Regions from separate parts of the Cylindrospermopsis curvispora GIHE-G1 genome, predicted to be linked through region 1. Evidence: predicted binding sites of a transcription regulator. Region 1 holds the regulator's gene; each other region holds the start of a gene.
The links. Region 1 encodes NtcA, which controls nitrogen genes in cyanobacteria. Its sites were predicted from a motif close to TNTGTANNNNNNNNTACANA; they were not measured.
Positions count from the first base shown of each region.

Region 2: the regulator NtcA is predicted to act here: its motif matches at 1,856-1,875, upstream of IAR63_RS14260 (DUF3120 domain-containing protein).
Region 3: the regulator NtcA is predicted to act here: its motif matches at 1,437-1,456, upstream of rpe (ribulose-phosphate 3-epimerase).

Region 1 is NZ_CP060822.1:1,233,333-1,236,596, forward strand. Features, by position in the region: gene hisB (imidazoleglycerol-phosphate dehydratase HisB) at 1-183, opposite strand, end outside; gene fabI (enoyl-ACP reductase FabI) at 276-1,052, opposite strand; gene ntcA (global nitrogen regulator NtcA) at 1,411-2,082, shown strand; gene IAR63_RS05810 (DUF3084 domain-containing protein) at 2,332-3,264, shown strand, end outside.
Region 2 is NZ_CP060822.1:3,198,915-3,202,178, forward strand. Features, by position in the region: gene IAR63_RS14250 (TIGR03279 family radical SAM protein) at 1-703, opposite strand, end outside; gene IAR63_RS14255 (undecaprenyl-diphosphate phosphatase) at 747-1,652, opposite strand; gene IAR63_RS14260 (DUF3120 domain-containing protein) at 1,878-2,666, shown strand; gene psbU (photosystem II complex extrinsic protein PsbU) at 2,814-3,242, shown strand.
Region 3 is NZ_CP060822.1:3,775,273-3,778,536, reverse strand. Features, by position in the region: gene zds (9,9'-di-cis-zeta-carotene desaturase) at 1-167, shown strand, start outside; gene IAR63_RS16835 (SRPBCC family protein) at 225-674, shown strand; gene rpe (ribulose-phosphate 3-epimerase) at 700-1,410, opposite strand; gene IAR63_RS16825 (S8 family serine peptidase) at 1,639-3,228, shown strand; partial or broken gene IAR63_RS16820 (GUN4 domain-containing protein) at 3,225-3,264, opposite strand, start outside.

The sequences.
Region 1 (3,264 bases):
GTCACCCGTAGCCTGAATATCCAAATCAAATAAACCATGGGAGGCAATCTGCTGGATCATGTGATCCAAAAAATAAATACCCGTATTAGACTTACAAATTCCCGTACCATCAAGGTTAATGGATACGGTTACATCTGTTTCTCCTGTAACACGTTTAACCGTAGCGTATCTTTCTTTACTCATTGTCAATTCATAGTTATTTATTAGTTCGTTGGCAAGCAGTTGAAACAATAACCGACGTAGAACGTCGGTGATGCTTAATATTCCAAACTAGGTTACATGCCCATAATTTCATATCCCGCATCTACATATAGGATTTGTCCGGTAATTCCACTGGATAAATCACTACATAGAAAAGCAGCTGCACTACCCACCTCTAATTGAGTTACAGTACGTTTAAGGGGAGCCACTTGCTCAACGTGGTGAATCATATCCAAAATACCACCCACAGCAGAGGAAGCCAGAGTGCGGATGGGACCTGCGGAGATGCCATTGACACGAATATTTTGGGGTCCCAGTTCTGCTGCCAAGTAACGCACACTAGCTTCCAGTCCAGCTTTGGCTACTCCCATTACATTATAGTTAGGAATAGCCCGCACTGCGCCCAAATAGGAAAGAGTCAGAATACTACCACCTTCTGTCATCAAAGGTTTAGCTGCTCCACTTAACTGAATAAGAGAATAAGTGCTAACCTCTAAAGCCTTATTAAATCCTAGGCGAGAAGTTTGACTAAAATCCCCACTTAAATCTTCCTTATTAGCAAAAGCTAGACAGTGAATGAGAATATCTAGCTTACCCCATTTTTGTTGAATAGCGTCAAAAGTAGCTTGGATTTGTTCTTCATTCTCTACATTACAGGGCAGAAATAAACTAGGGTTAAGGGGTTCAACTAACTCCAGGACCTTCTTTTCGAACTTACCCTTATCATCGGGCAAATAGGTAATTCCCAGATTGGCTCCAGCTGCATGTAGTTGTTGGGCAATACCCCAAGCAATAGACCGACTATTGGCAATCCCCGTAACCAGGGCATTCTTACCGGACAGGTTTAGCATAAAAATTGTTAACGCGATTGATCTTATTGAGAATATTGTTAAATTAAATGTTATCCTAAATGTGATCTTCATAATTCTCCGTCCCCATGAACCTTTTTATGGTGATTCTTTAAGAAGTTATTAAAGATCTGGCAAATTTTGAACCGAAAAAACCCGAAAATTGTCCTCCAGGGGAGGGGTGACCCACCATTTTAGGTTAAAAATCACCAAAATTGGGTATCATGATCGACAAAATAAGATAAACCGGTAAATTTGAGTATAGTAAAAGACAGAAAGATTGACGGTGCGTTCTAGATTTTTCAGTTGTATTCTTAGGTATTAAGTTTTTGTTTTTCCGGTGTTGGGTAAGGGAAGGGAGATGATCGTAATGCAAGATAAAGCCCTGGCAAATGTTTTTCGTCAAATGGCAACGGGGGCTTTTCCCCCTGTTGTGGAGACGTTTGAACGCAACAAAACCATCTTTTTTCCCGGGGATCCGGCCGAACGAGTTTATTTTCTTCTCAGAGGTGCTGTGAAACTTTCCAGGGTGTATGAAGCGGGAGAAGAAATAACAGTGGCCCTGCTACGAGAAAATAGCGTTTTCGGTGTTTTGTCATTGCTAACAGGTAATAAATCAGACAGGTTTTACCATGCTGTTGCTTTTACTGCGGTGGAATTGCTCTCTTCGCCAATTGAGCAGGTAGAGCAGGCCCTCAAGGAAAATCCAGAATTGTCAATGCTTATGCTGCGAGGCCTCTCCTCGCGGATTCTGCAAACAGAGATGATGATTGAAACTCTTGCCCACCGAGACATGGGTTCTCGGTTAGTCAGTTTTCTGTTAATTCTCTGTCGCGACTTTGGTGTTCCCTGTGCTGATGGGGTTACTGTTGACCTCAAGTTATCCCATCAGGCGATCGCAGAAGCAATAGGTTCCACCCGAGTGACTGTAACCAGGTTACTAGGAGACTTGCGGGAGAAAAAAATGATTTCTATCCACAAGAAAAAAATCACTGTGCATAAACCAGTTGCATTAAGCAAGCAATTTACCTAAAGGTTGCTAAGTTTGCTTAGGGGGGTCTAATTCACCAGGCAAGTTGTGTTTACTCTTACGGACCAATATCCCCCTGTGTCCACCGTGCAACAATTTTAATAAGGTGCAATTCTATGACTCCAAGACATGGATACCTATGGCTGTCAAACAATATTTAAACTTTACTATTCTATCCAATTCTTTTTCTCCACAGACCATGGTTAAAAGTAGTAAAGTGTATATGGAAGCTTTTTTGGCGGTAGGATTAAGATGGCCACTGGGTACATCCTCATAGCAGCAATTTTAATTTTGGGCGGTGTGATTGCCACCCTCGGCGATCGCATTGGTACCAAAGTAGGTAAAGCACGTTTATCTCTGTTTAATTTACGTCCCAAGAAAACGGCGGTTATTGTCACTATCTTTACGGGTAGTGTGATTTCCGCCACCACCTTGGCCATTTTATTTGCCGCCGACGAGGGTTTGAGAAAGGGTGTATTTGAGTTAGAAGATATTCAAAAAGATCTCAGAAACAAACGGGAACAATTAAAAACTGCTGAAGCTCAGAAGATTAATATAGAGAATAGACTAATTGCAGCTAGAAAAGCTCAAGAAGAAGCTAAAAACCAGCTTATAGAAACAAATAAGTCTTTACAAGAAGCAAATAGTAAACAAAAAGCTACACAAGCTAAACTTGACATTACTACTACAAAACAGATTAAAACTCAAACTCAACTCCGGGGAACCCAGAGCAAACTAGGTAAGGTTGTGGTTCAGTATAGACAGGCCCTGGGTGAACTGGAAAATTTATACCAACAACGCCAAGCCTTACAATTGGCAGTGGGAGAATTAAGAAGTGAACGTCAGCAGTTATATGCTCAAGCTCAACAAGCTATTGATGAGGCTAAAAATGCAGTTACCAAACGAGATCGAGAATTGTTCAACCGCAAAGCAATTATTGCACAGCGAGATCGAAAAATTGCTGGTTTGGATAGGCTAATTCAAAATCGCAATTTAGAAATTAGGAAACGAGAACAAATTATTGCTAGTAGAGAAGTGCAACTAGGGGAGCTAGAAAAACAGCAGCAGTATTTAGAACAAGAGGTAGCAAGATTGGAAAAATATTATCAGTCTTATCGCGACCTACGTTTGGGTAAATTGGCTTTGGTTCGTGGTCAGGTAATAGCATCTGCTGTAGTTAGTGTG
Region 2 (3,264 bases), 1.9 Mb from region 1:
GAAATCTGGTTAAACCCACAGGAACTACTGCTACTGATGCTACTGTGGGTACTTCCCCCATATAAAAGGATGCTAAATCTCTTAGTGTTCTTTCCAGGTGCGGACCATCATTAATCCCAGGACAAACTACTACTTGAGCATGAATTTGTAAGCGTCTTGCTTGAAACCATTTAATTTGCTCTAAAATCTCTCCAGCTCGACTATTTTTTAACAGTCTAATTCTTATTTCTGGTTCTGTTGCATGAACTGAAACATATAAGGGTGATAGTCTCATTTGTTCAATTCTTTGCCATTCTCTTGCAGGTAAATTGGTCAGGGTTAAATAGGAACCATACAAGAAACTTAAACGATAATCATCATCTTTTAAATATAAGCTGGAGCGTTTACCAGGTGGTTGCTGGTCAATAAAACAAAAGGGACAGCGATTATTACATTGAATTAAGTTATCAAATAAGGCTGTGGCAAATTCTATTCCTAGGTCTTGGTCGTAGTCTTTCTCAATTTCAACTTGATGAATTTTACCATGTTTATCTAATACTTCTATTTCCAAAATTTCATCTGCACACAAAAACTGATAATCTATTAAATCTCGAGGTTTGATTCCGTTAATGCTCACAATGGCATCACCTGCTTCAAATCCAACCTCAGCAGCAATGGATTCGGTTATAACACTGGTAATTTTTGCCGGTTTAATCTCAGACATGATAATTTTTAACAGCTTTATTTTAGACTAGTATCAATTTTTGTCACCCCTGCCAACCATTAGCAAGTGCCAATAAAATCGCTCCACCAAAAGCTAGTCTATACCAAACAAAGATAAAAGTGTCTTTAGTTTGTAAATAACGAATTAAAAATGCAATTGACAGGTATGAAAAAATAAAGGTCGAGATAATTCCTATAACCAATAACAAAACTATATTCTCTGGTAATTGCCCCTCTTGAAACAAATGAAATATTTTTAAGCTCTTGTATAGGGTGGCTATGGTCAAGGTGGGAAAACCTAATAAAAATGAAAATTTTGCTGCTGTGTCCCTTTCTAGTCCTAAAAACAAGGCTGTGGTCAATGTGGAACCAGAACGGGAAACCCCAGGAATTAAGGCCAGGGATTGTCCTATCCCTACTAAAATACCATCTCGAATTTGCAAGTGATCAAATCCCCGCTTGCGATCGCCAATTTTTTCAGCCAATCCCAATAAAATGGCCATGACCACTGACATTGTACCAATAATTAGGGCGCTTTCGGGCAAAATGTCCTTTAACAAAAAACCAAGAACTAGTGCTGGTATGGTGCCCACAGCAATACCTATTACAATTTTCCACTCTTCCCTTTGCCAATCTTTATCCTTAAATCCTTCCACTGCTCCTTGAATAATACTAGCAATCAATGACCGAAAATACAATAAGATTGCTACCACACTGCCAAATTGAATCGCATCAACAAAGTCTTTAGCCCCTAACTCTTTCCAACCAAATACTTTAGTAAAAATTAATAAGTGAGCTGTACTACTAATCGGTAAAAATTCGGTAATGCCCTGAACTATACCCAGAATAAATGCTTGTAACCACTCTAGATTAGCTTGATTGCTGTTGTCTGCCACACCAAAGATTGGTAATAATAGTAACTCGTTAGCTGTTCCTAAGATTGTGATCATGAATTAGACCCCTAAAAATATAGCTTTAAATGTAGCTACAAAACGCCTTGACGGACTACAGGTGTTTGCCTGATACGATGACATATCCTAGCAAGTTATTCTCAAATTGTCCAACCTAACAGTTCATTTTTTGCCCCTTGTGCTTTACAATCAAAATACCCCTGGGGGGGATTTTACAGTGTGATACTGTAGAAAGGTAAAGTTTAGTAACAAATATTAAAAACTTTGATTAATAAAACACTCTCATCCTACAAAACTGTGAACTCCTCTATTAAAAATGATTTACATACCTCTGAGAGCAAGGCCATAAGTATAGATGAGTTCCATTCTCCTCTCTTCCTATTACCCGCCTTACCGAAAGCGATCGCCACTAGTCAAAGTTGGTTAATATTTGGAGCTGCGGTGTTTTTAGTATCCGTACCTGTATTTATAGAAGCGCCCCTAGTGCGATCTTTACCGACTATAAGTCTAGCCATTACTGGATTGTGGGTGTGGTTAAGTTTACAATTAATGTCCAATGAAAAAACTTATATTTGGGGTGATTTACTTTTAGGATTTAGTCTTACCTGGTTAACAGGGGCAATTTACTGGGGTTGGTTACGGTGGGAACCACTGTGGCACTTACCCATAGAATCCATATGTTTACCCATGGCACTTTGGTGTTTACACAGAAACTGGGGTAAGATTGGTAACTGGTTTTATCTTGGCTCTCTATTTGGTACAGTCCTAACGGATGTATATTATTACCTAGTAGACCTAATGCCCTATTGGCGGCAAATTATGCGAACTGATGTCCTGGGAGCATCACAAATATTTAAAAACGCCTTATTACAAGTACAAACTCCCTGGGGAGAAGCCTGGGCCATAGTTTTAGTTTTATCACTATTAGTTGCTGGTTTACTACCATTAAAAAATAAACAAAAGCATTGGTATGCATTTAGTGGAGCAGTTTTAAGTACAATCCTAGTAGACAGCCTATTTCTAGTAGCTGCGATTCTGGCTAAAAATTCTTAACCATGGGAGAGCAGCTAAGTCATAGAGTGTCAATCAGAAGTTGTATAGTAGTTTTTGACTCCTACAAACATTCCCTCAGTGGAATGAGAGCGGACTACCCGTGGTTAAAAGAGTTGATTTTTGTTTGATGGAAAGAGGAAAAAAATTGTGAAAGGATTAGTGCGTTTATTAACAGTTTTTAGTTTGTTACTCGGATGCTGGGGATGGTTAGGAACAACCCAAACAGCTCAAGCTTGGGATTTTAGCCATGTTAACCTACCCCAAACGCCAATTTTGGCAATTGCTCGCCAAAATAAAGCTGATCAGAAACTAGCAACGGATTTTGGCAAAAAAATAGACTTGAATAATACCAACATTGCTCGATTCCAGGGGATCAGAGGGTTTTATCCGGTTCTGGCTAAAAAAATCATTGCTAATGCTCCCTATGCTAAAGTAGAAGACGTGTTGGAAATTGAGGGTTTGAGCAATCGCCAGAAAAAACTGCTACAAAATAATTTAAGTCAATTTACCGTAACAACATACGATGCTGAATTCAATGAAGGCGATGATCGTATTAACAACGGTATTTACAGATAAGACAAATACCTAATGGGTGAGG
Region 3 (3,264 bases), 1.4 Mb from region 1:
CACCAGGGATGGATCCATACCGTCCGGATCAGAAAACACCTGTGGGCAACTTTTTCCTAGCTGGCAGTTATACGCAACAAGACTATATTGATAGTATGGAAGGGGCGACTATTTCCGGTAAACGAGCAGCTAAGGCAATTTTAGCAACTTGGGGAATTTTTAAGTGACAGTTAATTGACAGTCTAAAATTTAAGATGTAAAGTCTCAAACAAAACTCAAATCCCATGGCTGACTGGTTAGAGCATAGCGTACAGATAGAAGTTCCAGTTCCCATAGAACTAGTATGGGAATTGTGGTCTGATTTACAACAAATGCCCAAATGGATGAAATGGATTGATTCGGTGAATATCTCCACCGATGACCCCAATATCTCCCTTTGGAAACTGAGCACGGGTGGTCTGGAATTCACCTGGAAATCCCGCATCCTCCGAATTACCTCCCAGCAAATTATTCAGTGGGAATCGGTTGATGGCCTGCCAAATCAGGGAGCTATTCGCTTTTATGACCGCCATCAAGGGGGTAGCATTGTCAAGATGACAGTCGCCTACGCTATACCAGGAATCCTTGGTAAGTTGATGGACAATTTGTTTTTAGGTCGGGTGGTAGAATCAACACTCCAAGCAGACTTAGAAAGATTTAAACAGTATGCTATCGATTTGCAACCAGATGATTGACTACACCCCCTTTAATGGCGAATCCCTATAGAGAAACAGCTAGTTCCTTCACAGGACGTTTGCTATGACGAATATTCTCAATGGCTTGAGCATAATCAGGAGCATTAAATACAGCTGAACCTGCTACGATGGCATTAGCTCCAGCTTCTAATACCTGCCAAGTATTATTAGCTTTTAAACCACCATCAACTTCAATCCAAGGATCCAAACCTTTTTCATCACACATCTGACGTAGTTGGCGAATTTTAGGTACCACGCTGGGAATAAAACTTTGTCCGCCGAAACCAGGGTTAACACTCATGATTAGCACTAAGTCACAGAGTTCTAGTACATATTCAATTAGCTGTAAGGGCGTACCAGGATTGAGTACAACCCCAGCTTGTTTACCTAACTCCTTGATTTGTCCTAGGGTGCGGTGCAGATGAGGGGAAGCATTGTGTTCAGCATGGACGGAAATAATATCCGCACCAGCTTTAGCAAAACCTTCTACATATTTTTCTGGTTCCACAATCATCAAATGGACATCCAGTGGTTTGGTTGTAACTGGACGAATCGCCTCCACAACCAGAGGACCAATGGTAATGTTGGGGACAAAACGTCCATCCATTACATCAACGTGAATCCAATCTGCTCCTGCTGCATCTACCGCACGAATATCCTCGCCTAAACGGCTAAAGTTTGCTGATAGGATGGATGGAGCAATAACTATGGGCTTTTGAGATCGGTTTTGAGTCATGGCTAGGGGGTTCTTTATCGTCTTCGTCTGTAGTTACTGTAACAGAATATGGAACAATTCCTTCCAATAGAAATTGGCGATTTTTCGCTTTCCTTTCAAAGCACGGGGGATAGAACTCCCTCATTCTTCTATTCTACTATTCCTAGCTATGTGCAGATTCACAGAAGAATGATTTAGAAAGTCCGTTTGCCGTTTTTAAAAATTACTTGCATAGGGATATCTGCTACGATGAAGGAAACTTTGATTATATGCACTTTGGGTATTTGCTCTTTAGGTGTGCCAGTACTTGCATCTATTCAATCTAGCAATTTTCTGGGAACTAATGGTATTAATGCTCTGATTTTACACCAACCACCCTATAAATTAACTGGTCGTAAAATTGCCCTGGGCCAGGTAGAAATTGGCCGTCCCGGTGTATTTGGCTTGGATAAAGCCGTATCTAAAAACCGCGCCGTTACCCCAACTGCCGTATTTTCACTAAATGAACCCGCTCAATCTAACCTTGGTGTTGATACTCATGCCTACAATGTAGCTGGAGTGATGACTAGTCAAGACAAGTATCTTCCAGGGGTAGCACCCCAAGCAAAATTATACTCCTCTGCTGTTGGACTTGGCCGTAACTTAGGTCAATCAGAGGAGTGCTTGTCAGCACAACATGTTGCTCTACAAAATGGTGGAGATTTACGAGCCATTAACTTTAGTTTTGGCGAACCCCTTAACCGCGATCCTAGACCAGAACCAGTGTTAGATGGTAAAGCCCTACTAACTTTATGTGTTGACTGGTCAACTCGAGTGCATGATGTAACCTATGTGATTGCTGGAAATCAGGGTAAAGGAGGAATTTCCATTCCTACGGACAATTTTAACGCCATCAACGTGGCTTTTTCATCACCAAGGAGAGGAATTTTTGACAAACTTCATGTTTCTAATTTGGCAGGAAATAACCAAGAAGTGAGCGATCGCCTGGTAGGGAAGGAATTTAACATTAATGGGCGCAGTTCCGTAGGTTTAGTAGCTCCTGGGACAAACATTCCGGTAATTAACCCGGATGGTAAATTAAATAAATCTACTGGTTCAAGTTTTGCTGCGCCCCAGGTCACAGGAACCATAGCCCTGTTACAAGAATTTGCCGATAGACAATTAAGAAAGCAGACTGTAAATTGGAAAATTGATGCCAGGAGACATCAAGTCATGAAAGCCGTACTATTAAACTCAGCGGAGAAAATCCTAGATAATGGTAATGGACTAAGACTGGGAATGACCAGGACCTTAGTAGATAAACAAAATAGAGATTGGGTAGTTTCCCAAGCCTATAACAATCCAGGAATTCCCTTAGATCCCCAAATGGGTTCAGGTCATTTAAATGTATTTCGTGCCTACCAACAATTTATGTGGGGACAATGGGGGCCCGGTAATGAAGTACCAGCCATTGGTTGGGATTATCATAGGATTAGTGCCAACTCATCAATAGACTATAGCCTGAGGAAACCCTTAAAAAAAGACAGTTTTGTGGCTATTACCTTGACTTGGGACAGACTAGTAGAACTGGAGGATACCAATCAAAACCGATTATATGATACGGACGAAACATTTATAGACAAAGGAATAAATAACTTAGATATTTACCTCTTAAAAGCCGATGAAAAAAAAATAAAAGTTTCCAATTGCTCTTCCACAAGTCAAATTGACAATGTGGAGCATATCTTTTGTAGTATCCCTGAAGGTGGTAAGTATAAGGTACGCGTGGATTTTAAAAACCAAGTTAACCAATCAAAACAAGACTACGCCCTAGCTTGGTGGACAGTAGGAGAAAACTAGGAAGGAGTAATCCATGCCGGGTGAGATAAGAGAGAG